One region of the Oleomonas cavernae genome, then DNA from elsewhere that is predicted to be linked to it. Evidence: predicted binding sites of a transcription regulator. Region 1 holds the regulator's gene; the other holds the start of a gene.

Region 1 (14,339 bases):
ATCGCCTTGCTTTATTGCAAGGTATCTCAAGGGTACACCAAGTTGCTTAAAAGCCCAGAGCATCTACCATCTTTCTTCGCTCTCAATTACTGAGATCATTTTCTTTTCTATCTGCAACTGTACTTTTGAGTAGCAGGCCTCAAGCATCAATCCAAACCCTGTTATCCTCTGCGATCTGGAATATAATGTTTCCATTGCATCTATTTTATCAACCATAAGCCGCGGTGAGGAGGATTTTTTGCCAGGTAAATCAGTTATTTTAAACTGAATCTCGTTGTAGTTATTGTTTTTTGCCCACAACATAACGTTACGGATATAATTCGATATTCTGTTTTCATCCACACGCTTAGTTCTGATAGTCAATTTTTCCGATATAGATTTCATTATATCGGGGGCCCCTGGGCCAGTATACTGTGGTTTTTTCTTAATAAGATTAATCTCAGACAATTCGCCTTTCTTGATATCCTCGATTATCTTTTCGCTTGGGACCCTATTGATAGATAATCTTATCTTATAGGGACGGAGTTCGACGCGAGTTTTCCCACGAGATCTCAGCACCTTCTCGTAAAGGAAATCGCTGTTTCCTTGTGTGTATTTGTCCAAAATAGAGTCCAAAAGCTTTTGAACAAGGGTGCTAGACACATTCTGCATTTGCTCAAAACACGCGCGAAATTCCCCCTGGGAATCCGCGTTGGTAGAAATAACTAAATGCGCAGACCAACCCTGCATCTCGTCATCTTCTGGCTCAACGGATCGAACATCCTCGGATACGGGTTTTATAAAAGCGGGATTTGCTGCATCCGGATCACCACGATTAATGAGAATAGTCTTAATTCCTTGACGCCCATTAGTCTTTATATCAGCAATGTAAATACAATTTACTTCAGAAAAATCACCTTGCTCCATTACTATCTTGTGATCATTGTCAAAGTACATTTTTGCCGAGCCATTTTGGTGCGCGAGCTCAATTATTTCAAAAATCTTATGTATATCCACCTCTGCGGACGCCTCTTTAGGCAGGGGATGGCCCTGCATCCGCCACATAAATATCTGCCGTTCTGTCTTGAGAGCGACCATCAACATTCCTTCCGCAGCGTGCGACAACTGAGGAGTGTACAACAACCACCGATAGGGATGTCGACCACAATGTGAAGCCCAAGGGCGACCAGCCTCTAGGCACGATGGAGCGACGCTATATTTTGAACGGCCACGGTACGCCCACAACATGTTGTGGTGACCTTCTCTCGACACACAAAAAGGCTTGGCGCCGACGCTTTTGCACGGTAAAAGTTGTGCTGCAGACGTCGTCTGACGACCGAAGCAAAAGAGGGGTCAGCAATCGCTAACCCCTCTCATAGGTGACCGGGTGGCAGAATGGATATGCGCCTGGGCGTTGCAAGCTAGGAGACGCTGGTTCGATTCCAGCCCCGGTCTCAGTCTAAGCGGTCCCGAAAGGGGCCGCTTTTTCTTTGTACTCAATCTTGACAGGAGAATCATCCCTGATTCGACAACGGATATCAAGGCGAATATCGTCGAAATTTGACGATATTCGCCGGAGCAGAGGAATGCCCTTGGAAACAGAGAGAGATGGAGAAATTCGTTTTACCGTGAACCCACAGACAATGGCGTATCTCTGTTGGCTTACCCGGAACACGACATTAGGCAAGGGCCCCAATGACGTTGCTCGCCAAATTCTGATCCAGCGTCTTACTGAAATGCGCCAAGAAGATTACAGGGATAAACAACGCCCCTAGGGCGCATGCACGCGGCTGCCTGGAATAGGCGCGCATTCCTCTAAGAGGCTCACGCCGCTGCCGGCAACGCCGCCAGCAGTTCCGTGGTGGTCAGGACCTGGTGGGCGAAGGCGGGGGCGTTGATGTCGTGGGCGGCGTGCATCGCTTCCGCGCTGAAGGCGGCGGTGGCGTCGCGCACCAGGGTGACGTGATAGCCAAGATCGGCCGCGAAGCGCGCCGTGCTCTCGATGCAGGTATTGGCGATCAGGCCGATCAGGATGACGTGGCTCACCCGGTGCTGCTTCAGCAGGAAATCGAGGTCGGTATTGGCAAAGCCGTTGCCGCTCCAATGCTCCTTGACCACGGTGTCGCCCGGCTGGGGCGCGAAATCCGGGTGCCAGTCGCCGCCCCACGAATCCTTGGCGAAGACCTGCAGCTTGGCCGCGCCCAACTGATAGGGCGTGGGGTGGTCCCAGCCGTGGAAATCGTCCGGCTCGGCCCGATGGTGGGGCACGATGAAGACCGGGATTTTCGCCGCGCGCACGCCCGCGGTGATGGCGCGCAGGTGGGCGTGCAGGTCGACGGCCGTGGCGACTTCCGCCAGCCGCGGCCACAGCTTGCCGCCGTCCGAGAGGAAGTCGTTATAGGGATCGACGAAGAGCAGGGCGGTGCGGGCGGCGTCAAAGGCTTGGGCGGTCATGGGTTCCATCCTTGCGTGTAAGTCAGGCCGCTTCCAGCAGCACGCAGGTGCCCTGGCCGCCGTCGGCGCAGATCGAGACGATGGCGCGCTTGCCCCGGCCCAGCGCGCTCAGTTCCTTCACCGCTTGGGCGAGGATGCGGGCGCCGGTGGCCGCGAACGGGTGGCCGATCGAGAGCGAGCCGCCGTGGGGGTTGAAGCGGTCCCAGGGGAAGGGGCCGAGGTCGGCGGTGACGCCCGCCTTCTCGCGCCGGTAGGCAGGGTCGGCGATGGCCTGGACATTGGCCAGGACCTGGCCGGCGAAGGCCTCGTGGATCTCCCACAGGTCGATATCGTCGAGGCGCAAGCCCTGGCGGGCCAGCAGGCGCGGAATGGCGCGGCCGGGCGACATCAGGATGCCCTCCTCATGCCAGTCCATGGCGGCGAGCTGCCAGTCGACGAGGCGCGCCGCCGGGCGGTCGCCCAGCTTGGCGCGGCCCTCGGCATCCGCCACCCAGATCGCGGCGGCGCCGTCGGTCAGGGGCGAGGCATTGCCGGCGGTGATGCTGCCCCGGCCCGAACGGTCGAACACCGGCGGCAGGGCGGCCAGTTTCTCGGCCGTCGAATCCCGCCTGACCAGGCCGTCGCGGGTAACCCCGTCGATGGCAATCACCAGGTCGTCGAAGAAGCCGGCGTCCTGGCCCGCCACCGCGCGCTGGTGGGAGAGCAGGGCGATCCGGTCCTGGTCCTCGCGGGCGATGTTGAAATGCTTCACCGTATCCTCGGTGTGCTCGCCCATGGAACGGCCCGAGATGCGGTTGGCCCAGCCCTTGACCGGCAGGTTGAAATCGTCGAAGCCGAGCGCGGTCGCGGCTTCCGCCAGCTTGCCCTGGGCGGCCAGCGCCATCAGGCGCAGGGCGGCCTCGGGCTTGAGCGCGATAGGCACCCGGCTCATGGTCTCGACCCCGCCCACCAGGCCTAAGTGGTTGCCGCCCTTGCCGATCATCCCGGCGGCCTGGATCGTTGCCATCATGCTGGTGGAACAGGCCATGATGGTCGAGAAGGCGGGGATTTCCGGGTCCAGCCCGGCATCGAGCACCAGCTCGCGCCCGATGTTGGACACGGTGGTGGAGGGAATCACCTGGCCCCAGGCCAGGAAATCGGGCCGCGCCTGGGCCGCCATGGCCCGGGCCACCGGCACCGAGAGTTCCAGCGCGTCGAACTTCTGGAACACCCCGCCCGCCTTGACGAAGGGCGTGCGCACCCCGGGAACGAGAAAGGCATCCGACATGGCAAGACCCCGTGTTGTCGTCTAGGGGATCATGCGCTTCCGGTCGGTGCCGCCGGTATCGAACCTTGGCACGGCTGCCTAACACCTAGGTATGACGGAGGGGTGCCCCGCCGTCACAGAAGCTGCAGCGCGATCGCGAACATGGCCAGCAGCCCGGCATAGAAGGCGGCGGTGCGAATATAGAGGATGCCGGCGATATAGCTCGCCGCATGGACCAGGCGGGCGCCGAGGAAGACCTCGGCCGCGACGCGCGTCACCTCGTTCGAGACCCCGGCGGCATGGGCGACCAGGATGAGAAGGCCGAACGGCACCAGGTTTTCGATCTGGTTGGCATGGGCGCGGATATACCGCCCCGGCCAGCCGGCGGGCGGCGCGAAGCGCTCGCGATTGCCCAGCAAGGGGCCCATGCCCATCTTGAGGGTCAGGGCCGTGCCCTGCACCGCGACCATGACCAGCGGTATCAGCGCCGCCAGCAGCAGCATGTAAAGCTCGAGACTCATCTGTGTACCCCTCCATGCCTCGCGGCGAGCGGAAGGTAACACGGCGGTGGCGGCAAACCGCCCCCCGCCACCCCCCATCACCCCGCCAGCGGCCGGTTCAGCTCGGTGCGCCAGGTCGTCGGGTCGGGGCTCGACTGCGGGCCGACGGCATAGAGCTCCCACAGGTCCGGCGCCGGCTTGTGGCCGTTCGCGGCCATCCAGGCCATGAACTCGCCCCAGGCGCCGGGCAGGCCTTCGTAGGGGCCGCTGTAGATCGTGCGCGCCACCTTGGCCGCGGGCAGCTCGCCCGGCTTCACCCGGCCGGCGGCTGTCACCGGTGCCGAGACCTTCACGCCCAGTTCGAAATCGAATTGGCCGTCGGTCATCTTCAGGTGGTGGGCGAAGACCGCGCCCACCGGCTCCACCCCCTGGGCGGCCAGCGTCGCCATCAGCTCAGCCACGGCGGGGCCGAAGACCTTCATCATCTGCTCCCGCGGGATGGTCAGGTGGATGACGGCGGCCGCCTGGGCCGTGGTGTCGAGGATGCGTGGCGTATCCAGCATGATTTCATCCCTCCAAAGGTCAGATTATGGTCTCGAGCCGGACATAGCTCGCTTCCATGCCGTGCTCCATGCCGGAGGCCAGCATTGCCGCGCGGGTCTGCGCATCGGGCAGGGTCATGCGCATGGTCATGAAGGTGCCGGTGCCGTCGGCGACGAAGCTGGTCTCGACGTGGTTGTCGGGTGTGCGCTCGGGCAGGAACATGCGCTCGACATGGACGATCCGGCTGAACGGCACCAGTTCCAGATATTCGCCGGTCAGGTAGAAGCCGCCGCCCTTGCCGTCGCTCCATTCATAGCGGATCTTGCCGCCCACGCGGGCCTCGTTGAGGCACACCGGCATGGTCCAGCCCTCCGGCCCCAGCAGCCATTGCTGGATCAGCGCGGGCTCGGTATGGGCGCGGAAGACAGCCTCCGGCGCGGCGGCAAAGCGCCTGGTGACGACGACATGGGCGTCGCCCTCGGTCCTGATGCTCAGTCTGGGCACGTTATGTCCTCCCTGATTACTTCGGTGTCATGGCAGCCAGCACCGCGTCCAGCCGGTCGTAGTTCCTGGCAAGCGCCTCGCGCAGCATGGTCAGCCACTGGTCGATCGCCTCGATCCCGGCCGGGGCCAGCCGGCAGGGCCGCCTGGTGCCCTCGGCCCGCCGGATGATCAGCCCCGCCCCCTCCAACACCTTCAAGTGCCGCGACACCGCCGGCTGGGTCATCGCGAACGGCGCCGCCAGTTCCATCACCGTCGCCTCGCCCAGCGCCAGCCGGGCGAGGATCGCCCGGCGGGTGGGGTCGGCGAGGGCGGAGAAGGTGGCGTCGAGGTTGGGCAAGGGCGGGCTTTCTTTTCAATAAAGAGATTGTTATATAACAAGTTAGTTATCGTCAAGCGCCGTCCGGCCCTTTGGGGTACGCACCCGACGTTGGAAAGAGTATTGGTGGCCGGGAACGGAAAGGCCGCTTTAGGGCTTCCGGTTACGAAAGCCGAGCCGCCGAGGTTCAAACCAGGCCGAAAAACCGGCTTCAACGCGAAAGGGACAGGCAATGCAAAAGAACACGATTTGTCTCTGGTACGACAAGGACGCCGAGGCTGCCGCCCGCTTCTATGCCGAGACCTTTCCCGACAGCGCGGTGACTGCCGTGCGCCGGGCCCCTGGCGACTATCCGTCCGGCAAGGCGGGCGACGTGTTGACGGTCGAATTCACCGTTGCGGGCATTCCCTGCATCGGCCTGAACGGGGGCTCCTATTTCAAGCCCGACGAAGCCTTCTCGTTCCAGATCGCCACCGACGACCAGGAAGAGACCGACCGCTACTGGAATGCCATCGTCGGCAACGGCGGCCAGGAGAGCGAGTGCGGCTGGTGCAAGGACCGGTGGGGGATTTCCTGGCAAATCACCCCGCGCGTGCTGACCGACGCGATGGCGATGGGCGGTGACGAGGCCAAGCGCGCCTTTGACGCCATGATGACCATGAAGAAAATCGACGTCGCGGCGATCGAGGCGGCGCGGCGCGGGTGACGCCCATCGCCAGCGGTAGGCCCTACCGCCAATCGTCCATCACCAAGCATTCCGCCCGGTTGTAACCCGCCTCTTGCGTAGGCAAGGGGTGTCGCCGGATCTTGCGAGTCTGAGGTTCGCGAATACGCCCTGCACAACTGGGCTGAGTAGGCGGGTGAGCGTCATGATAGACTGGAGTGCACTTTCGCATGCGTATGGTGAGGCAACAGACGTACCCGAGCTGATCAGGCGGTTTCGTACGCATCCCAGCGGGGCAATCTCCAAAGAATTGTGGAGTTGCCTGTGTCACCAGGGCACCGTCTACCCTGCGAGTTTTGCCGCACTCCAGCCACTTTGCGAATTGGCTAAGGGCCTTTCCCCTTGGAACGGCTCTCGCCGCTGATGCTAGTTGGCGCGATCATCGCGTCGGACGATTTGGTTGGGGTCGATCAGCGGCCAACCGACATGATCCAGGCAGTCATCCCAGATGCTGAAGCCCTTATGGAAGACTGCCTGGCTTCAGGCGAACTCGACCAAGAAGCCTTCATCTATTGCCTGCAAACCTTATGTGCCCTCGCTGGGCATCTTTTCTGGGGGCGAAATCTTTCCTATCTCTTTAGTGGCGAGTTTTCCGGCAACTGCTCCGCTTGCGGGCACAGCCTATATTTCGTTGTTGGCGCTTATGGCTTTTTCTGCGTGGGTGAGGAATGGATCGGTCCGAGGAAGCGTACCAGTACTCAAAACCCTATCTTCCCCTCCCCATTGCAACACCTTTCGCCCGTGGCAGCATGGCTCCACCAAAAGGCCGTCGCACATGATCAGCTTGAGGTAGCGAAGCAAATCCTTCACCTGTTTGGCACCACAAAATGTCCAGAATGCAATATAATGTTGGAGGTTTCCCCAGCAATAACTCAGGCAAGCGGTAGCTCGGGAGATTAGAGTAGGAGTCCGATCGGTCGCCTACCGCCAATCGTCCATCACCAGGCATTCCGCCCGGTTGTAACCCGCCGCGCCATCGCGCAGCATGGCCACGCCTTCGAAGGCGACCTTGAAGCCGCGCGCTTCCATCAGCGCCAGTGCCCGGCTGCGCGCCGCGTTGGTGCCGGCCATCAGGGCGGTGGCGCCCAGGCCGTGGGCATAGGCCTCGCAGGCGGCCAGCAGGCGGTCGAAGGCGTCGGCGGCGCCGGGTTTTGCGGCGCCGAACTTGACGTAGACGGTGTCGCTGCCGGCTTCGGTCCCGGCGCCGGCATGGCAGACGGCGAAGGCAACCAGCTCGGTGCCATCGTGGACCAGCACGGTATCGCCCAGCTTCTGCGCCGCCACCGCGGCGATCTCGCCCGTCAGGTCCAGGCCGGGATAGACCGCACCGGCCAGGGCCCGGCAGGCGGCGAGGCTGCCTGGCCGCGCGGCGATCGTCGTCCAGGGGGCGGTGTCGGCGCGCTCCACCCGCTTGGCCATCACCGGGGTGAGGGCGCCGACGGCAAAGCCGAATTTGCCGTAGAAGCCATGGTGCTTGGGGCTGTCGGGGAAGGTGAACAGGCCCAGTTGCCGGGTGCCCCAGGCCGCGAACAGGGCCATGGTGCGTTCCAGCAGTTGGCGCGCGATGCCCTGGTCCCACAGGTCGGGGCGGATGGTCAGCGGGCCGAAGAAGCCGAAGCTGCCCCAGTTGGCGGCGAAGTTGGAGCCGACCAGTTCGCCGTCGCGGAAGGCGCCCAGGGTGGCCTGCGGGTCGGCGTGCCAGCGCGGAGCGATCAGGGCAGCGTCGCCCATGAAGCTCGACGGCTCGGGCAGCCCCACGAAGGTGCCGAAGGCCAGGCGGAAGATGCGGTCGGCGGCGGCAAGGTCGGCTTCGGCCAGGGGCCGGATCTCGATGTCCATGGCGGTGCTTTCGGGGTTACGGCATGACCACGGCGAGGTAGGGCGCGGTCGGCTTGTCCGCGGCGCCCGCCATCGCCGGGGCGGCATGATGCACGGGTTTCAGGCTTTTGAGATAGGCCGCAAGGGCCTGGGCGTCGGCATCGGACAAGGCGCCATAGTGGCCATAGGGCATCGCCGGCGCCAGCACCCGGCCATCGGGCCGCACGCCGGTGCGCACCGCGGCGACGATCTGCGCCGCCGTCCAGGTGCCCAGGCCCGTTTCCCTGTCCGGCGTCAGGTTGGGCGGGTAGAAGATGCCCAGGCCCGGAATCTGGAAACCCACCGTCGAGCCGGCGAGGTAGCGCTCGGGATCGGGCTTGCCCAGCAAGGCCCCGGTGGTGTGGCAGCCGCCGCAGTCCATGATGGTGGCGAGATATTCGCCGCGCTCGACCTGGTCGTCGGCGCGGGCGGGAGCGGTCAGGGCGGCGGCGATCACCGCCCCGATGATGAAAGTGTCGCGCATGGGTGGGCCTGTCGGCTGCGGTTTCGATACGAAAGACTTATAATGAGATAATTATCTTATAACAAGATAAAAGTCTCCATGCTTCCATCGAGCGCGACACCCCCTACATTGACGCCCCCGTCCCCCTCCCTACATTGCAGCCGCAAACCAAGGGAATCCGCGATGATCCAGGAGCTGAACGAGCGTTCACGCCAGATCTTCCGCACGATCGTCGAGGCCTATCTCGAGACCGGCGAGCCCGTCGGCTCGCGCACGCTGTCGCAGCGCTTGGGCTTTCCCCTGTCGCCCGCCTCGATCCGCAACGTCATGTCGGATCTGGAGGCGGCGGGCCTGCTCCATGCGCCCCACCATTCGGCCGGGCGCCTGCCGACCGACGCAGGGCTTCGCATCTTCGTCGACTCGTTCCTCGAACTGGGCAGCCTGACCGATGACGAGCGCCGCACGATCGAGGGCCAGGCGGCGGCCGAGGGGCGGGGCCGTTCGGTCGAGGACCTGCTGACCGAGGCGACCCGGCAATTGTCGGGCCTGTCGCAATGCGCCGGCCTGGTCATCGCGCCCAAGGCCGACAACCCGCTGTCCCATGTCGAATTCGTCTATCTGGGACCCGGGCGCGCCCTGGTGGTGTTGGTCTCCCAGGACGGTTCGGTCGAGAACCGCATCATCGACGTGCCTTTGGGCATGACGCCCAGCGCCCTTCAGATGGCCTCCAACTATACCTCCGCCCGGCTGGGCGGGCGCACCATGGCCGAGGGGCGCAGCGGCATCCTCAAGGAGATCGAGGACCGCCGCGCCGAATTGGACCTCCTGACCGCCAAGGTGGTGGAGGCGGGCCTCGCCACCTGGTCGGGCGACGAGGAGCGCAACACCCTGATCGTCTCCGGCCGGGCGCGGCTGCTCGACGACCTGACCGCGGTCGAGGATCTCGAACGGGTGCGGCAATTGTTCGACGATCTTGAATCCAAGCGCGATGTCCTCCAATTGTTGGACCTCGCGCACGATGCCGATGGGGTGCGCATCTTCATCGGCTCGGAGAACAAATTGTTCAGCCTGTCGGGCTCGTCGCTGATCGTGGCCCCGTTCCGCCGGGCCGACGAACGCATCGTCGGCATGATCGGGGTGATCGCGCCGACCCGGGTGAATTACGGGCGGGTGGTGCCGATGGTGGATTATACCGCCCGGATGATCGGCCGCCTGATCCGCTAGGTATCGACCCTCAAGTTTGATTTCGCTGGAAGTATCATGACGACGCAGAACGAGAATGCCCAAGCCAACGAGCCCGAGATCGAGGCGGAAGCCGCGATCGAGCTCGAGATTCCGGCCGGTCCGACGGTCGAATCGCTGCTCGCCGAGGTGGCGGAGCTCAAGGACAAGCTGCTGCGCGCCTTCGCCGAGAGCGAAAACATGCGCCGCCGCTTCGAGCGCGAGCGCGAGGACACGGCCAAGTATGCGGTGACCAAGTTCGCGCGCGACCTGACCTCGGTCGCCGACAACCTGCGCCGCGCCATCGACACCGTCCCGGCCGAGGTCCGCGCCGCCGACGAGGCGGTGGCCAACCTGCTGGCCGGCGTGGAGCTGACCGAGCGCGAGCTGCTGGCCGCCTTCGAAAAGGCCTCGATCACCAAGATCGCGCCGGCGGTGGGCGAAAAGGCCGATCCGCATCGCCACGAGGTGCTGTTCGAGGTGCCCGGCACCGGCCAGCCTGCCGGCTCGATCGTGCAGGTGATCCAGACCGGCTACCAGATCGCCGACCGCCTGCTGCGCGCCGCCAAGGTCGGCGTCGCCAAGGCCGACGCCCCGGTCCACGTCGACCAGACGGTCTGAAGAGCGAGCGCCAAGCCCCCCTGGGCCATTGAGGCCCCGCGGAGCTTCAGCGAAGCGAGCCAAGGCCGCGGAAGCGGCCGCCCGGCGTCTGAGGGGCCCAAAAAAACAACTGCCCTCGGGATGACGGCTCCGTCATCCCGAGGGCAGCACCCCGACGGTGCGTCTGGTGCGATCGGTCCGGCCGGACGCTTTGGCAGCCGGCCGAGGAGCCCCCCGGTTCCACCGATCTCACGATCGCGAGCGCAGCCTAGGCCGCGGGCGGCCCGGGCGACAGAGGCCCAGGGGTACTGGTACTTTGGTACTGGCGGCCGCGGTGCTTGAGCGGCGGCGCGAAGCCCCGCATGGTGGGCGCCGGAAACGGGGGATCTGCCGATCATGATGCCGGGTGCGCAAGCGGAGAGGGCCGGCCCGGCGGATATCGATCCCGCGGTGCTCGCCGCCGCGCAGATCCGCGCCATGTTCGGCAATGCCCAGCCGGGCTTCACCCATATCCTGCTGATCGGCCTGACCGGGGCCATGGCCTGGGATTTCGCGCCCCATGGCGCGGTTGTGCTGTGGGCGGCGGGAATCATGGCGGTGGGCCTGATGCGCCTGGCCATGGTGCGGCGCTTCACCGCCGTGGCGCCGCCCGACGCGGCCCTGCCGGGCTGGGAGCGGGCCTATCTGGCCCTGGTCGCGCTCAACGGCGTGATGTGGGGCAGCGCGGCCACCCTGCTCCAGGCCCCGGGGCACTACGAGCTCGAGGTCGCCATCGCCTTCGTGGTCGGCGGCATGTGTGCGGCGGCGACCATCACGCTCAGCCCGCGCTACCGCGCGATCCCGGTCGCCGTCGTACCGGCGCTGGGCATCCTGGCCGGGCAGTTCTGGCTCTCGGACATCCCGACCTCGAACGAGATGGCCTTGATGCTGCTGGTCTATCTCTTGGTGCTGCTCAATGTCGGCCGGCGGATGAACGCCCAGGTGCGCGAGTCCTTTGCCCTACGCTTCACCAACCAGGCCCTGGTCGCCTCGCTCAGCGATGCCCTGGCCCAGACCCGCCGCGCCCTGGACGAGGCGCAGCGCTCGGCCCAGGCCAAGACCCGCTTCCTCGCCTCGGCCAGCCACGACCTGCGCCAGCCCGTCCATGCCCTGCGCCTGTTTGTCGAGACCCTGGCGGCGCGCCCGCTGGACCATGAATCTGCGGCCCTGGTCGCCCGGGTGCGCGAGTCCCTGGCCGGCCTGCGCGGCCTGCTCGACACCCTGCTCGACATCTCGCGCCTCGACGCCGGTACGGTGCAGCCGGTGTCGGCGCCCCTGGCGCTGGGCCCCTTGCTGGCCCAGGCGGCCGATGCCTTCGCCAGCCTTGCCGACGAGCGCGGCCTGCGCCTGTCCCTGCGCCCGACCGAGGCCTGGGTGCTGAGCGATCCCACCCTGCTGGGCCGCCTGCTGCGCAACCTGATCGAGAATGCCTTGAGTTACACCAGCGAGGGCGGCGTGCTGATCGGCACGCGCCGGCGCGGCGACCAGGTGTTGGTCGAGGTCTGGGATACCGGCATCGGCATCGCACCCGAGCACGAGCAGGAAATCTTCCAGGAATTCTTCAGCCTGCGCGGGCGCTCGTCCGACCGGCAAGGCGGGTTGGGGCTGGGCCTGGCCATCGTCAAGCGCCTGTGCGGCCTGTTGGGCCACGACCTTGCCTTCCGCTCGATCCCCGGCCGGGGCAGTGTCTTTCGCGTCACCCTGCCGGCCTGCGCCCCGGCCTTGGCGCTGCCGCTGCCGGACCGCGCCCATGCCATTCCCCGGGTGCCCGGGTGCTGGTGGTCGAGGACGACCGGGCGGTGGCCCTGGCGACCGTGGCCCTGCTCGAGGGCTGGGGCCTCAAGACCGCCCATGCCGAAACCACCGACGGCCTCGGCCCGGCCCTGGAGCGGCTGGGCGGCGCCGCCGACCTGGTCATCGCCGATTATCGTCTGGCCGACGACGTCACCGGCGACGATGTCATCGACGAAGTGGCGCGGCGCCAGGCGACGCCGCTGGCCGCGATCATCGTCACCGGCGACACCGGGCCGCAGCGCCTGCGCAGCCTGCACGGCCAGGCCTGGCCGGTGCTGCACAAGCCGGTCGACCCCGACGAGCTGGCCAAGGTTACGGCGGCCCTGCTGGCCCCGGCGGCGCCCCGATAAGCCCCAGGCGCATTGCCGCCTGCACCGCCGCGGTGCGGTTGCGGGCGTTGAGCAGGCGCAGGATGGTGGCGCCGTGATTCTTCACCGTCTGCAGGGCGATGCCGAGGCTGTTGGCGATTTCCTTGTTGCTGGCGCCCTGGGCCATCAGGCGCAGGATCGCCACCTGCCGCTCGGTCAGGCGGTGGCCGCCCGGCGGCGGCACGACCGGGGTCTGGGGAAAGCAGGCTTCGCCGTCCAGCACGGCCTGCAAGGCGTCCAGCAGGGCGGGGATCGACGCGGTCTTGGCGACGAAGCCGGCGGCGCCGTGGGCACGGACGGCCTCGATCTGGGCCGGGGTGTCGTCGCCGCTGATCACCAGCAAGGGGGTGCGGGGCGCCACCGCCCGGATGACCTCCAGGCTTTCGGGCCCGGCCATGCCCGGCATGTGCAGGTCGATCAGGCACAGGGCGATGGCGGGTTCGGCGCGCAGCGCGGCGCAGACGGTGGCCAGGCTCGCCGCCTCGACCACCCGGGCCCGTGGGTCGAACTGGATCAGCACCTGGCGCAGCCCGTCGCGAAACAGGGTGTGGTCGTCGGCGACCAGAATCGTCAGCGCCCCGTCGTCCATGCCCGGCCATCCCCGCTTCCCCACCCTTGATGATTACACGAAACCGGCCCCTGGATAACGCGGTCTCCCGCGGCCCGGTGAAGGCACATGGCTGTCGGGAATTTTGAAACTGGCTGTTCTCGGGAACCTTGGAACCACTTTTGATCGTCATGCCCGGCCTTGTGCCGGGCATCCACGTCGAGACGAGCCACATCCGTCGACGGAAAAGGCAGCTTGCCGACGTGGATGACCGGGACAAGCCCGGTCATGACGATTGAGGGTGCGGGCGCGCTCGCCCGGCCGATTGTCGCAGCCATCGGCCGGCCGGTTGCGCCGGCCGGTTGCCGGGCCTAAAGCTAAAGTCATGAGCCGCAGCCCTGCCATCGCTGGAAACCTGCCGCGCCGGCGCCTGGGCGCCTGGCTGGCGGCGCTGGCGATCCTGTTGCAGGCGCTGGTGCCGGCCTGGCATCATGCGGCGATGGCCATGGCCGCCAAGACCGGCGGCGACGGCATGTCGGTGGTGATCTGCACGCTCTATGGCTATCAGGTGGTGCCGCTGGCCAGCCTGGTCGCGCTCGACGAGACGGGCAAGGTCAAGCCCCCCGAACACAAGCAGCCGCCGGTGCCGCGCGACTGCGCCCTGTGCCAGGCCCTGGCCCATCAGAACCTGCTGGGCCCGCCACCCGCTCTTGGCGTGCCACCCATCCCCGTCGCGATGGCCTTGTCGCCCTGGGTCGCCGTCGGCGGGACGATCCTGCCGGCCACGCCACGCCTTGGCGCCCAGCCTCGCGCACCCCCGACCCTTTCGGCCTGATTTCGCGAAAACCGTCGCGCGTGGCCCTGCCCGCGCTCTCGCATCAGCCTTAAGGGTTACCTCCATGACTGAAATCGTTGCCGGGCCGGCGACGGGCGCGATCGCCCGTTCGACCGGGGCCTTCCGCCGCGCCATCCGGCGCTGGCGCTTCCATGCCGGGCTGTTCGTGCTGCCGCGCCTTCAAACCCGCCATTCGTTGATGCAAGGTATCGCCATGAACATGCTCTCGCGCTTCGCCGCCGTCCTGGCCCTGCTGATGGGCTTCGCCAGCCTGGCCCAGGCCCATGAATACGAGCTGGGCCCGCTGGAAATCCTCCATCCCTGGTCCCGGGCGACGCCCGGGGCCGCC
Region 2 (14,339 bases), 2.0 Mb from region 1:
GCCCTTTGCGAGATCGCCGCCGACCGCGGCCTGATGGTCGACATGCATTGCGACGAGTCGGACGATCCCTGGTCGCGCCATGTCGAGAGCCTCGCGGCCGAGACGACGCGCCTGGGGTTGCAGGGCCGGGTCACCGGCTCGCACCTCACCTCCATGCATTCCATGGACAATTACTATGTCAGCAAGCTGATCGGCCTGATGGCGGAGGCGCGGCTGAACGTCATCGCCAACCCGCTGATCAACATCACCTTGCAGGGCCGCCACGATACATATCCCAAGCGCCGGGGCATGACCCGGGTGAAGGAATTGATGGCGGCCGGCCTCAACGTCGCCTGCGGCCACGACTGCGTGATGGATCCCTGGTATGCCATGGGTTCCCACGACATGCTGGAAGTGGCCAATGTCGGCCTCCACGTCGGCCAGATGACCGGCGTTGGCGAAATGCAGGCGATGTTCCAGTCGGTCACCGCCAACGGCGCCCGCACCCTGAACCTCGACGGCTATGGCCTCGACGTCGGCTGCCACGGCGACCTGGTGGTGCTCCAGGCGCGCAACCCGATCGAGGCCCTGCGCCTGAAACCCGCCCGTCTATGGGTTGTGCGCCGCGGGCGCGTCATCGCCCAGACCCCGCCGGTCGAGGCAACGGTGCACCTGGGCAACGAAACCGTGAAGGTCGATTTCACACGCCCTCTCTGACTCGTCATCCCGGCGAAGGCCGGGATCCATTGCCCTGGCAGGCGTCGTGGCTGGTCTCAGGTCTCGCTGCACATCCATGGATCCCGGCCTTCGCCGGGATGACGCATGGGGCGGGCATCAGGGCAGGGCGACTCTCCCTGGATATCTTATTGAAGGCGCCCGGTTGGCGACTGGCACTCGCGGGCACCCAAGTCGCACGCCGGATCATCGGGAAACCGCCCGGCCTTGTCGGGCCAATGCACTTGAAGGCAACTGAACTGTCGGGGTGTAAGTCCCTGCGAGGCGGCGAACCAGATGGCCCAGCCCAGGTGCTCCCGGTAAAGAGACGGCGAGAATTCCACGAGCCGCACCGGCCCGCGTTCAAGTACCTGATCAAGCTGAACGCCGGGGGCCGGCACTTGCCCCTTGCTCTTGAGCTCTGCCACCGCGTTGTTGATGACCTGCCCCAAATACTCCGTGCGAAGGCCGAAGCAGATCAACTCAGGCCAGCCAAAGGTAACAGCCAAGCCGACAGTGTAGGCGAAGGGAGGTAAATTCGGGTCGTCGTTCTCCCCTGAAATGATCAGTTTGACCTGCCAGCCCACCCGCTTGACCGTGTCGATTACATCTTGCTCGGCTCTGTCGAATTCCTGAGTCACAGGCCAGCCCCTTTTCCACCCTGGGATGGTGCCTTTGCACCCCTAGAACAAATGCCCGATCCAGCCTGACATGGCGTCCCACGAGATGACGCTCATGTAGACCAGGAAGCTGATCGCGGCGATGCCGCCGACGACGCCGATCAGGGTCATCAGGCCATCCTGTTCGATCAGGCCGAGCGCCAGGAACACGATGGCGATCGACAGGGGAATGTTGGTGAAGGGGATGGGGCTTGCCAGCATCAGGCCGAGCGTCGCGACCAGCAGGCCGACGAGGCGTTCCTGGGTCCAGCCGGTGAGGAAGGCCAGGCGGGGTTTCAGCACCCGCTCCAGGCGGGTGACGACGCCCAGGCTGCCGCGCACCACCCGCTGCAGGTCGCCGGTCAGGATCGAGCGCCGCCGGACCCGCTGCGGCAACCAGGGCCGGGGCAGGCCGATGGCCATCTGCAGGGCGATGAAGGCGATGGGAAAGCCGGCGATGGCCGAGAGGCCGGGCGGCGTGATCGGCAGGGTGGTGGGCAGGGCCAGCAGCAGGATCAGCAGGCCGAAGCCGCGTTCGGCCAGGGGATCGACGATCTCGCCGATCGAAATGCGCTCGCCCGAATAGCCGAAGGCGAGGGTGACCAGGGCTTCCGCCGCGGTCGGCTCGCGCAGGGTGTGCTTGTCCTTGTGACGCGCCACGAAGCCTCGCTTGAGCAACTAACTATGGTCGAGCCGGCGCGCCAGCCGGCGTTCGCGGTGGACCGAGACCGACAGGATCAGGCCCACGCCGATCATCAGGGTCATGGTCGCCGAGCCGCCGTAGGAGACCAGCGGCAAGGGAATGCCCACCACCGGGATCAGGCCCATGACCATGGAGAGGTTGATGAAGACATAGAGGAATAATTGGGTACCGATGCCCAGCGCGACAAGGCGCCCGAACTGGTGACGTGAACCAAGCCCGATCGCCAGGGCATAGCCGAAGACGCAGACGTAGAGCAGGATCAGCAGCAAGCCGCCGATCATGCCGAATTCCTCGGCCAGTTGCGGGAAGATGAAGTCGGTATGCACCTCGGGGACAAAGCGCAACTGGCTTTGCGTCCCCAGCAGGTAGCCCTTGCCGAACACCCCGCCCGAGCCCAGCGCGATCATCGATTGCAGGATGTTGTAGCCGGCGCCCAGCGGATCGGCTTCCGGGTTGAGGAAGGTCAGCACCCGGCGGCGCTGGTAGTCGTGCAGGAATTCCCAGGCAACGGGCAGGGCGCCGATGCCCGCCGCGATGATGATGCCGAATTTCCACAGGCGCACCCCGGCCAGGAAGAAGATCGCGCCCGAGCCCAGCAACAGCAGGCTCGCGGTGCCTAAGTTGGGCTGCTTCAGCACCAGCGCGACCGGCAGCAGGACCATGAGCAGGGGCACGATCAGCACCGTCGGCCGGCCGATCTGTTCGGGCATGACGCCGTGGAAATAGCGGGCGAGGGCCAGCACCAGGGCCAGTTTCATGATCTCGGAGGGCTGGATCTGGAAAAACCCCAGGTCGATCCAGCGTTGCGCGCCCATGCCGATCGAGCCCATCACCTCGACGCCGACCAGGCCCGCCAGGGTCACGCCGTACAGCACATAGGCGTAGCGGGCATAGAGCGAGACGTCGATCACGGCGACCACGACCATGACGCCCAGGCCGACGACGAAGCGCGCCAACTGCCGCCCCGCCCAGGGATCCCACTTGCCGCCGGCGCTGGAATAGAGCATGGCGACGCCGATCGCCGCGATGGCGATCACCAGCAGCACGAGGCCCCAGTTGATCGACAGGAGGCGCGTCCCCAGGGACGGGTTTTCGTCGCGGCTCGAATAGAAGCTCAACGCTCGGGTCTCGAAATCATGGTGTGCAGATGCCCCGTTCTAGCCCGGAACAGGCGCCAGGGCAAAGGCGCTCACGCGCGCCGGAATACCGCAGCGATGAGCAGCCAGGCCCAGCCGACCAGCATCAGGGTGCCGCCGATCGGGGCGACCAGCCCCAGGCGCAGGTCGGCCAGCGCGATGCCGTAGAGGGCGGCGGCAAAGAGCAGGGCGCCGGCGGCCAGGCAGAAGGGTGCCGCGGCCCAGACCCAGCCCTTGTCGACCAGCCGCAGGCCTGCTACCGCCGCCGCCCCGTGGATCATCTGGTAGAGGCTGGCGGTGCCGACCAGGGCCAGGGCCTCGGGCGTGGCGGTCGCTTTCAGGGCATGGGCGGCAAAGGCGCCGAGCCCCACGCCCACCAGGCCGTCGAGTGCCGCGATGACAAGGGTGAGGCGGTACAAGGCACCCTTCAGGCGACCGCCATGGCGCCGGCGAAGGCATCGGCCAGGACGTTGGCGATCCTGGCCCGGCTGTTGTCCGAGGTCAGCAGCTTTTCGTCGGCGACATTCGACAGGAAGCCGGTCTCGATCAGCAGGGCCGGCACGTCGGGCACCTTGAGCACGGCGAAATTGGCGGAACGGCGCGGGTTGTCGAGCAGGCGCAGCTTGGCGCCGGCGGTCCGCACGATGTGCGCCTTGCGCGCCAGCGCGGTGTTCAGGGAGTGGCGCCGGGTCAGGTCGAACAGGATCGCGGCCACTTCCGGGTCGGCGACGCCGATGTCGATGCCGTGGATCAGGTCGGCGGCGTTTTCCCGGTCGGCGATGGCCGCGGCGAGGCCGTCCGACGCCTTTTCCGACAGGGTATAGGCCGACAGGCCGCGGGCATCGGGGTTGGGCGCCGAATCGGCGTGGATCGAGACGAACAGGTCGGCCTGCACGCGCTGGGCGACGGCAGCACGTTCCTGCAGGGGCACGAAGACGTCCTTGCGCCGGGTCAGGACCACGCGGTAGGTGCCGCCGGCCTCGATCCGGGCGGCGATGCGCCGGGCCAGGTCAAGCGTGATGGTTTTCTCGAAGGCGCCGCTGGGGCCGATGGCGCCGGGGTCGCGGCCGCCGTGGCCGGGGTCGAGCACGATGATCGGCCGCTGGTCGATGGGCGTGGTCGCCGCCGGCGCCTTGGGCTTGCGGCCCGGCATGGGCACGCCGCCCGCCAGTTTCGCGGCAAGCGCGTCCCCCGCCCCAGCCGACAGCAGAAAGGGGAGCGATAGGCCAAGTTTCAAGACCGAGCGACGATCCACCGACGGGAACTCCGCAGCACGACGAAGAACAGGCCACCCCCGATTTCCCCATCGGCCCGATGCCTGCTCCAAGCCTGCGAAAATGCCAAAGAAATCACAGTAAATCAAGAAGTTGTCGCGATTCACTCAGATTCCGATCGAAGCCAGGTTCCATGCTGCACTGCCAAATTGCGGATTTCATTGTGAAATTCGCCCTGGCGTTCTTGACAGCGGCAGGGGCGAAGCCTAAGTCTGCGCGGTCCGCTGGCACTCGCCACTGAGGAGTGCTAGCAACGCGGCCCCCATAGGCCTTTGTCTACATCCGGAGGAGGTTTCCATGAAGTTTCGGCCGTTGCACGATCGCGTCGTCGTCCGTCGCATCGAAGGCGAAGAGAAGACCAAGGGCGGGATCATCATCCCCGACACCGCCAAGGAAAAGCCGCAGGAAGGCGAAGTGATCGCCGTCGGCGCTGGCGCCCGCAACGAGAACGGCGAAGTCGTGCCGCTCGAAGTGAAGGCCGGCGACCGCATCCTGTTCGGCAAGTGGTCGGGCACCGAGATCAAGCTGGAAGGCGAAGACCTGCTGATCATGAAGGAATCGGACATCCTCGGGATCATCGTCGCCACGAAGGCCGGCAAGAAGGCCGCCTGATCTACGCCCCGGCATTAGAATTCAAGGAGTAAGCCAATGGCTGCCAAGGAAATTCGCTTCAATACCGATGCGCGCGCCAAGATGCTGCGCGGCGTCGAGATCCTCGCCGATGCGGTGAAGGTCACGCTCGGCCCCAAGGGTCGCAACGTCGTCATCGAGAAGTCGTTCGGCGCCCCGCGCATCACCAAGGACGGTGTGACGGTCGCCAAGGAAATCGAACTCGCCGACAAGTTCGAGAACATGGGCGCCCAGATGGTGCGCGAAGTGGCCTCGAAGACCAACGACATCGCCGGTGACGGCACCACCACCGCCACCGTGCTGGCCGCCGCGATCGTGCGCGAAGGCTGCAAGGGCGTTGCCGCCGGCATGAACCCGATGGATCTGAAGCGCGGCATCGACCTCGCGGTCGAGGCCGTCGTCGCCGACGTCAAGAAGCAGTCCAAGAAGATCGCCGGCTCGGCCGAGATCGCCCAGGTCGGCACCATCTCTGCCAATGGCGAGAAGGAAATTGGCGCAATGATCGCCAAGGCCATGGAGAAGGTCGGCAAGGAAGGCGTGATCACGGTCGAGGAGGCCAAGGGCCTCGACACCGAACTCGACGTCGTCGAGGGCATGCAGTTCGATCGCGGCTACCTGTCGCCGTACTTCGTGACCAATGCCGAGAAGATGACCGTCGAACTCGACAACCCCTTCATCCTGCTGCACGAGAAGAAGCTCTCGGGCTTGCAGGCGATGCTCCCCGTCCTCGAGGCGGTGGTGCAGTCGGGCCGTCCGCTGCTGATCATCGCGGAAGACGTCGAAGGCGAAGCGCTGGCCACCCTGGTGGTCAACAAGCTGCGCGGCGGCCTGAAGGTCGCGGCGGTGAAGGCGCCTGGCTTCGGCGATCGCCGCAAGGCGATGCTGGAAGACATCTCGATCCTGACCGGTGGCCAGGTCATCTCGGAAGACCTCGGCATCAAGCTCGAGAACGTCAACCTGAAGATGCTCGGCTCGGCCAAGAAGGTGTCGATCGACAAGGAAAACACCACGATCGTCGACGGCGCCGGCAAGAAGGATCAGATCCTCGGCCGTTGCAACCAGATCCGTGCCCAGGTCGAAGAGACCTCGTCGGATTACGACCGCGAGAAGCTGCAGGAACGTCTGGCGAAGCTCGCCGGCGGCGTTGCGGTGATCAAGGTCGGCGGTTCGACCGAAGTCGAGGTGAAGGAGCGCAAGGATCGCGTTGACGACGCGCTGCATGCGACCCGCGCCGCGGTCGAAGAAGGCATCGTCCCGGGCGGCGGTTCGGCCCTGCTGTACGCGTCGCGTGCTCTGGACAAGGTCGTCGTCGCGAACGAGGACCAGCGTCACGGCGTCGACATCATCCGTCGCGCCCTGCTGGCCCCGGTCCGTCAGATCGCCGAGAACGCCGGCAAGGACGGCGCGGTGATCTCGGGCAAGCTGCTCGAGCTCAAGGACAACAAGCAGGGCTACGACGCCCAGACGGACGTCTACACCGACATGGTGAAGGCCGGCATCATCGACCCGACCAAGGTCGTTCGTACCGCCCTGCAGGACGCCGCTTCGGTCGCCGGCCTGCTGATCACCACCGAGGCGATGATCGCTGATCGTCCCGAGAAGAAGGCCCAGCAGATGCCGGGCGGCGGCGGCATGGGCGACATGGGTGGCATGGACTTCTGATCCAGCCACACAAGTCTGCAGCCAAAGAGACGGGGTCGGCGCAAGCCGGCCCCGTTTTTCTTTGTGCGCACGGGTGGCGTGATGGCCGGATATGCTATCACTCGGTCAGTGCTGGCATCGGGAATTGCTTCATGAACAAGACGCGCCTCGGCATTGTTGCCGTCCTGGTCCTGGGGCGATCGGCCTCGCCGGCTGGCTCCTGTCGGGCAGCGGCGAGGCGCCGCGGGTCGCGGTGCTGAACTGCGACACGATCCGCGCCGATCTCGATGCCGTGATCGCCAAATTGGCGCCCGACCGCAAGGTGACGGTCTCGGGCCTCGAATGCACGCAAACCCGCCTGGCGCTGGCCGAACTGCGCCTGATGCCGGCCGATGTCTCGCTCGATGCCTCGACCATCACGCTGACCGGCCTCGTCCTGACCGGGCTCGACATCGAAAACATCAAGGCGTTCCTGGCCCCGGCCGCGCCGGGGACAGCGGCGCCGGATCGTCTTTCCCTGGCCGGCGAAATCACGGCGGCCAAGGTGCGCTTCGAGGGTGCTGCCAGCAGCGTTGCCTTCGATGATGCGCATGTGGCCGGGATCAGCGGCCGGCCACTGGCACAGGAAGGCACCCTGCGCGACTGGCTGAGCGCCCTGGCGTTCGACAGCGCCGCCGCCCGGGAAGTGCAACTCGATCCGCCGGGCACGACCCAGCCGACCGTCAGCTTCCACGCCGTCGCCGTTTCGGCCTTCGACGGTGCCAGGGTCGGCAGGATCGACCTCCATGGCTGGGCCTCGGCGGCACCCGACGGCTCCGTCCGCGTGGGCTGCGACCGCGCGACCTACGATGGCATCAGTGCCAGTTCCCTGGCCCTCATGACCGGCTATGGGCCCGATATGCCGGCCTCGACGCCCGAGCAGATCCAGGCTGACCCGAAAGCAGCCTTGGGCGAGATGGCCCGGATGCTCGAAGCCATGGGCAAGGATGTTTCGGTCGATCAGGCGAGCGGCGAAAACTGCGTCATCTCGGGCAAGACCCCGGCTGCTGCCTTCGACGGCAAGATCGCCAAGTGGACCGTCACCAGGCAGGTCGGGATCAGCTTTGCGCAGATGGCCTATGAAGGGTCCGAATTCACCATCCGGCCCGGCGACGAGAAGATCGTCGTCACCCTGGGCCGCTTTGCGATGTCCGGCGTGGATCTCGGCGGGTTCTTCAAGCCCTGGGCCGACGGAACCGGCATGGCGCCCGATTTCGGCGGCTTCCGTGTCGAAGGTTATGAACTGGCGGATCTCGCGGTCGCCCGGGAGGGGCTGCCGCCGGTGAAGCTGGGAAGTTTCGTCGTCAAGGGCAGCGACTATGTCGACAATATCGCGTCGGCCGGCTCGGTGCGGCTGTCGGGCTTCGTCTTTCCGATCGCGATCATCGACTCGCAAGAAGCCCGCCGGCCGCTTGCCGACCTCGGCTACGACGAGATCAAGCTGGACGCCAACATCGCCTACACCTACGACCACAAGACCAAGTCGCTGGAAATGAAGCAGTTCGAGATTGCCCAGGCGGACGGCGGCACATTTTCCCTGACGTTCAAATTCGTCGACTACGACATCAAGGCCCTTTACGAGGCCATGAGCGCCATGCGGCCGCCGTTATCCCTGGCCGGCGCCAAGCTGGAGGCGCTGACCGCCAGCTACGAGGACCATTCGCTGTTCGGCCGCCTCATCAAGGTCATGGCGGGGGAGCAGGGTATCTCGCCCGAGGATCTGGTTGCCCAGACTCAGGAAGACCTCGCCAATGCCTCCCTGTCGGCGCCGGGGCCGATCACCAAGGCAGCCGTAACCGAGGTGACGCGCTTCTTCGCCGACCCCAAGCGCATCGTGCTGACCCTGGCCCCGACCCGGATCGCCACCTTTGCCGAGATCGGCGGCCGGATCGAAGACATGGAGGGGCTCGCCAAGCTGTTGGGCCTGAACGTCAAGGCGGACTGAGCGTGCCGCTCGCCGCCGGGGTGCGCAGCGACAGGCCCTCCCAGATCCCGACCGCGACCAGGACCACGGTGGTGGCGGCGCTGAGCAGCAGCGGCGAGGTGAAGAAACCGGCGGGAACGAGCAGGGCGAGCAGGCCCAGCCCGACCAGGTGCGACAGCGGCAGGTTCGGGGCGCTCAGGCGCTTGAACAGCATGTTGCCCAGCAGGTAGAGCGCCGGCCCGCCGATCACCACCGCGGTTACGCCCGGCTCGCCATGGCCCGTGGGATGGGCCAGGACGAATTCGTCCGCCACCGCCGTCACGATGATGCCCGCGACCAGCAGCAGGTGGATATAGGTATAGCCCAGCCGGGCGATGCGGCCGGGATCCTCGGCGCTGGCGATATGGTGGCTGCCGCGTTCGGCGCCGATGTTGAAGTAGATCCACCACATGGCGACGCTGCCGATGAAGGAGGCCAGAAAGGCGCTGATCGTGACCGGATCGGCTGCCAGCTCGGCAAAGGTGGCGCCGGTCACCAGGATCGATTCCCCCAGCGCGATGATCACGAACAGGGCGCAGCGCTCGGCCAGGTGCCCGCCCTCGACGTCCCAGTCGCTGGTCATGGAACGGCCCAGGCCCGGAACCCTGAAGCCCTGGGACGGCCCGGCATATTCGATCGCCAGCGCCACCACCCACAGGGCCAGCCGCGTCTCGCCTTCGGCCAGGCCGCCGGCAAGCCACACGGCACCGGACACGGCCAGCCAGATCGAGATACGCTGAAAGTTACGGAAATTGCCCGGGCTGTGCGGCTTCAGCGCCCACAGCATGAACAGGCTGCGGCCAAGCTGCATGGCGACATAGGCGCCGGCAAAGAGCAGGCCGCGCGCCTCGAAGGCTTCCGGCAACGAGGTCGACAGCAGCAGGCCGGCCAGCATCAGGCCGAACAGCATCAGCCGGACGGCGGGCTTGTCGGGATCGAGCCAGTTGGTGACCCAGGAGGTGTAGATCCACACCCACCAGACCGCCATCAGCAGCAGCGCCGTCTCGAGCGCGCCCAACGGGGTGAAATGCTTCAGCAGCGAATGGGAAAGCTGCGTCACGGCGAACACGAAAACCAGGTCGAAGAACAGCTCGACGAAGGTCACCCGGCCATGTTCGTGCGGCTTGCGCTGGCGCAGTACGCTGGAATGCTCGCCTGATCTGCCCATTACCCACCCCGATCGCCTAACCCTTGGTGGTGCAATGGTAATCAGCCGGGCGGGGCGGTGCACCGCGTAAATCGTGCAGGCCCCGTGCAACCCGGATCAGGGATGCCGTGTTTCTCCACTGCATGGCTACAATAATCGGCGGCCGACGATCGTTCCGGCTGCCTATCGAGGGCCATTGTCCAGGAGGACAAGAAGATGGCACTGCATCGGGTGAAGGTGTTGAGGGGCGGCATTGCCGCCGCGGCCTTGGCACTTATGCTTGGCGGTTGTGTCGCCTATCCGGTGGATAGCGGGTCGCGGTACTATAGCCGGCCGTCGACATCCTATTACTCGGCACCAGCCCCGCGCTATTACTCGGCACCGGCGCCGCGCTATTATTATGCGCCCGCCCGCCCGCGCCATTACGACAGCTACCACCGTTACGACCGGCGCGACGACGATGACGACCGCCGCCGTTATCGGCGCTACACCGACGACGACCGTCGCCGCCACGATCGCGACGACGACGACCGCTCGCCCTACTATCGCTATCGCTACGACAAGAACCATTGACGCCTTTTGACCCCGGCATATTGCCGGGGAATGAAACCTCCGTCGCTGCCGGGGCGTTGTCCTTTCAGAAGCCCGACGAGCCTTTGCCCCGGCAAAGGTCCGTCGGTGCAATTTCGGAGGACAGGCAGATGAAACGACTACAGGCCAAAATCATCGGCGGCGGCCTGGCCGCGATCGCCCTGGCGGCCGCCCTCGCCGGTTGTGCCCAAAGACGTGTCGAGCAGGTCGACGCCGGCGGGCGAGCCTATTATTCAGGCAGCACCGATCCGACCTACTATGGCGAACCGACCTACTATCCGGTGCGCACGGTACCTGCGCGCGCCGTGCCCGCCTATACGCCACCCGGATACTATGTCGTCCCGTCGTATTACGCGCCCACCCCGGCGCCGGCGCCAACGGGTGTCTACTATGTGCCGGCGGCGCCGCCAACGCGCTACTACGACGCCGCGATCCCCGATGATCGCTACTACTACCGCAGTCCCGACGATGGCCGCTGGTACGTGAGCTACGACTCCACCCGCTTCCAGCGGGGCAAGGACGACCGGTAGCGAACCTTAAGGCGTTGCGGCGCGTTGAATCCGATGAGTATGGATCGGAGGACGAAAAATGACCGGATTGAGGCCAAGAATTCTGGCCGGTGCTTTGCTCGCCGCCGTCGCGCCGCTCGGCGGCTGCATCGTGTTCCCGGGGACAGCGGGCCGGACTACTATGCGGGTTCCGGTCCCGCCTATTATAACTACTACCCGCCGCCTTACTATCAGGAGCGCCCGGAGCAGTATCCGCGGGAACGCTGAGCGTTATAGGATGGAATCGAGCGGCACCGGGCGCCCGATGAAATAGCCCTGTGCCTTGTCGACGCCCATTTCCCGCACGATGGCCAGGGTTTCGGCATCCTCGATGAATTCCGCGACCGTGGTCGCGCCGAACCGGTGGCCCAGGTCGTTGATCGCCTCGACGATCGTGCGGTCGGCCATGCTGGTCTTGAGCTGGCGGATGAAATTGCCGTCGATCTTGATCTGGTCGACCGGAAACTGCCGCAGATAGGGGAACGAACTGAGGCCCGAGCCGAAATCGTCGAGCGTGATGCTGCAATCGGCGGCCCGCGCGGCCGAAACGAACTGGCTTGCCGCCTGCAGGTTGTTGATCAGGGCGGTTTCCGTGATCTCGAAATGCAACCGCCCGGGCGCCAGGCCCGAGGCGTGCAATTCCGTCTGCATGAAGGGCCACAGCGAGGGATCGTTCAGCGAATTGGCCGACAGGTTGATCGCCAGGGCCAGGTCGTGCGCCCCGCGCAGCCGCGGGCCGTAGTCGCGCAACAGGGTGCGCACCACCCAGCGATCGACGTCGCCCATGAGGTCGTAGCGCTCGGCGGCGGGGATGAAGCCGCCCGGCGCGATCATCTCGCCGGCTTCGTTCTCCAGCCGGAGCAGGATCTCGTAGTAGGGCCGGCGCCGCCCGTCCTGGCGCAGATCGAGGATTTCCTGGGCAAACAGGCGGAAGCGGTTGGCCGTGATCGCCGCGCGGATGCCGGCGGCGACATGAATGTCCTGGTGGTGACGCTTGGCATCACTTTCACCCGGGCGGTAGAGCGAGACCCGGTTCCGGCCGGCGGATTTGGCGGCATAGCAGGCGACGTCGGCCTGGCTCATCAGGTCGCCCAGGGTCGCGGTGGGCGAGATTTCGCAGATGCCGATGCTGGCCCCCGGGGTATAGATCTTCTCGTCCCAGACGAAGGACATCGCCCCGATCGCCTCGACCAGCTTGTTGCCGATCCCTTCGGCCTGCTCGATCGCGCAGTCGGCCAGGATGACGGCAAATTCATCGCCGCCCAGGCGTGCCGTCAGGTCGCCGGTGCGGACATTGGCGCGGATGGTTCTGGCCACCTCGCGCAGCAGGACATCGCCGGCGGCGTGGCCGGCGCTGTCGTTGATCACCTTGAAGCGGTCGAGATCGATGAAGCACAGGCTGTGTGCACGGTTCTGCTGGCTCGCCTGCTGGCAGGCCGCGGTCAGCCCCTGTTCCAGGGCCTTGCGATTGGGCAGCCCGGTCAGGGCATCGTGCAATGCCGAATGTTCCAGTTCGCGCTGCAGGGTCTTGGCCTTGGTGACATCCTGGAACACCAGGACCGAACCGATGATGTCGCCCGATGCCTTGCGGATCGGGGCGGCGGAATCCTGAATGCTGCGGCGTTCGCCGTTGCGCGCGATCAAGACCAGGTCGCCGTTGATGTAGTAGGGGGCCAGGCTGCGCAGGCAGGCTTCGACCGGGCTGGGGGCGGGCTTGTCCGTACCCTGTTCGACCAGCCTGAAGACGTCGGTCAACGGCCGCCCCGAGGCCTCGGCCATCAGCCATCCGGTCAGTTGTTCGGCGATCGGATTCATGAAGGTCACGCGCTGCTCGGCATCGGTGCACATGACGGCGTCGCCGATCGAATAGAGCGTCGTGCGCAGCCGCTCCTTTTCCTCGTACAGGGCTTCGGTCAGGGAGCGTTGCTCGTCCTCGGCCTGCTTGCGCTTGTCGATGTCCTCGATCTGCGAAATGAAATAGAGCGGCACCCTCGAACGCGGATCGCGCATGATCGACACGGCGAGCAGGGCCCAGATGATGCTGCCGTCCTTGCGGATATAGCGCTTCTCCATCCGGTAGCTGTCGATTTCGCCGGCAATGACGCGCCCGACCTCGTTCAAATCCGAGGCGAGGTCGTCTGGATGGGTGATCGCCTGGAATGTCGTGTGAAGCAGCTCGTCCGGGCTGTAGCCGAGCATCTCGCAGAGCGATCGATTGACCCGGTTCCAGGAACCGTCGAGGCCGACCAGCGCCATGCCGATGGCCGAATTGTCCATGGCGTTGCGGAAGCGCGCCTCGCTCTTGCGCAGGGCATGCTGGTCGACCCGCTGGCGGCCGATCACCAGGGCGACACAGAACGCCGGCAGGATCGCCAGCCCGGCCGAGAGTTGCAGCGATGTCCCCAGAAAGCCTGCCTGGCCGGCCACGCTGATGATGTTTCCCGTCAGGCCGGTGGCGATGACCGTGCTGATCTTGATCAGGGCGAGCAGGGCGATCGCCAGGGCATTCAGGCGCAGCGCCATGAACACCAGGGGCAGGGCCACCACGGCCAGCGGATAGTGCAGGTGGGCCAGGGCGTAGTTGACCAGCGGTACCGACAGCAGGGCAAAGGCCAGCGCTTCCCATTTCCGGCTGCCTTCGAGCATTTCCTGCCAGGCGGCTTTCGAGGCCGCGACGGCCAGGGGCAGGGCCATCAGGGCGCCCGTGCTGCTGCCGCTCCACCACGGCCACCAGCTCAAGGTGAAACCGGCCTGCCCTCTCAGGGCGAGAAACAGGGAGCCGCAGGTCGCGCCGACGGCGGCGGCCGCCAGCGCGATGCTGATCAGGATGAAGTAGGAGGCGGGGGTCGCTATGCGTTGCCCGATCGGGCTGAGCCAGTTCAGCAGGGTGATGGCCAACGCGATCTCGATCAGGTTGGCGGCGGAAAGGCCCAGGGCCAGTACGATATCGGCACCGGTGACGAGGTTCGCGGCCGTGGCGGCGAGGAATATGCCGCCCAGGAGATAGCGGCCATGCCAGGCCGGGTTGCGCCAGACCAGCCCGATGACGACGGCATTGCCCAGCCACAGGTTGGCGATCTCGCCCACCTGCAATCGCGACAGGGCGATGCAGGCCACCGCCAGGATGAAATAGAGCCAGGCGACGATGGCGCCTTGCCTGACATGGCTGTTCGCCGATGCCGCCGCCAGCGCCGGAGAAGGCTGGGCGGGGTGGGGCCAGATCCTGTCGCCGGCCGCGATCGGCGCGGCGGCGATCTCGCGGGCCTCGACGCGTTGTGTCGCGGGAGCGGTCACGACAAAGCCTGCTGCCGGCGA

What was found. Region 1 encodes HrcA, which represses chaperone genes, less so after heat shock. Its sites were predicted from a motif close to GTTNGCACTCNCNNNNNGNGAGTGCNAAC; they were not measured.
Region 2: a site for HrcA is predicted at 4,689-4,717, ahead of groES (co-chaperone GroES). Genes of this name have one in related genera too.

What each region holds. Positions count from the first base shown of each region.
Region 1 is NZ_QYUK01000011.1:4,219,822-4,234,160, forward strand. It holds gene D3874_RS28180 (hypothetical protein) at 1-63, opposite strand, end outside; gene D3874_RS28185 (hypothetical protein) at 64-1,077, opposite strand; tRNA gene D3874_RS24275 (tRNA-Ala) at 1,361-1,434, shown strand; gene D3874_RS24280 (isochorismatase family cysteine hydrolase) at 1,804-2,433, opposite strand; gene D3874_RS24285 (thiolase family protein) at 2,456-3,700, opposite strand; gene D3874_RS24290 (MAPEG family protein) at 3,814-4,200, opposite strand; gene D3874_RS24295 (GyrI-like domain-containing protein) at 4,278-4,742, opposite strand; gene D3874_RS24300 (SRPBCC domain-containing protein) at 4,762-5,226, opposite strand; gene D3874_RS24305 (ArsR/SmtB family transcription factor) at 5,243-5,563, opposite strand; gene D3874_RS24310 (VOC family protein) at 5,775-6,248, shown strand; gene D3874_RS28190 (hypothetical protein) at 6,609-7,166, shown strand; gene D3874_RS24315 (GNAT family N-acetyltransferase) at 7,188-8,105, opposite strand; gene D3874_RS24320 (c-type cytochrome) at 8,122-8,607, opposite strand; gene hrcA (heat-inducible transcriptional repressor HrcA) at 8,770-9,810, shown strand; gene grpE (nucleotide exchange factor GrpE) at 9,847-10,428, shown strand; partial or broken gene D3874_RS32230 (sensor histidine kinase) at 11,377-12,144, shown strand; gene D3874_RS32235 (DNA-binding transcriptional response regulator) at 12,261-12,590, shown strand; gene D3874_RS32240 (response regulator) at 12,553-13,197, opposite strand; gene D3874_RS24350 (DUF2946 family protein) at 13,541-13,990, shown strand; gene D3874_RS24355 (copper chaperone PCu(A)C) at 14,055-14,339, shown strand, end outside.
Region 2 is NZ_QYUK01000011.1:2,208,184-2,222,522, reverse strand. It holds gene D3874_RS32460 (cytosine deaminase) at 1-696, shown strand, start outside; gene D3874_RS14470 (DUF4262 domain-containing protein) at 843-1,334, opposite strand; gene D3874_RS14465 (exopolysaccharide biosynthesis protein) at 1,377-2,012, opposite strand; gene rodA (rod shape-determining protein RodA) at 2,031-3,173, opposite strand; gene D3874_RS14455 (DUF423 domain-containing protein) at 3,245-3,610, opposite strand; gene D3874_RS14450 (N-acetylmuramoyl-L-alanine amidase family protein) at 3,619-4,344, opposite strand; gene groES (co-chaperone GroES) at 4,763-5,077, shown strand; gene groL (chaperonin GroEL) at 5,114-6,757, shown strand; gene D3874_RS14435 (hypothetical protein) at 6,882-8,720, shown strand; gene D3874_RS14430 (low temperature requirement protein A) at 8,707-9,906, opposite strand; gene D3874_RS14425 (hypothetical protein) at 10,102-10,458, shown strand; gene D3874_RS14420 (hypothetical protein) at 10,587-11,006, shown strand; gene D3874_RS14415 (EAL domain-containing protein) at 11,256-14,318, opposite strand.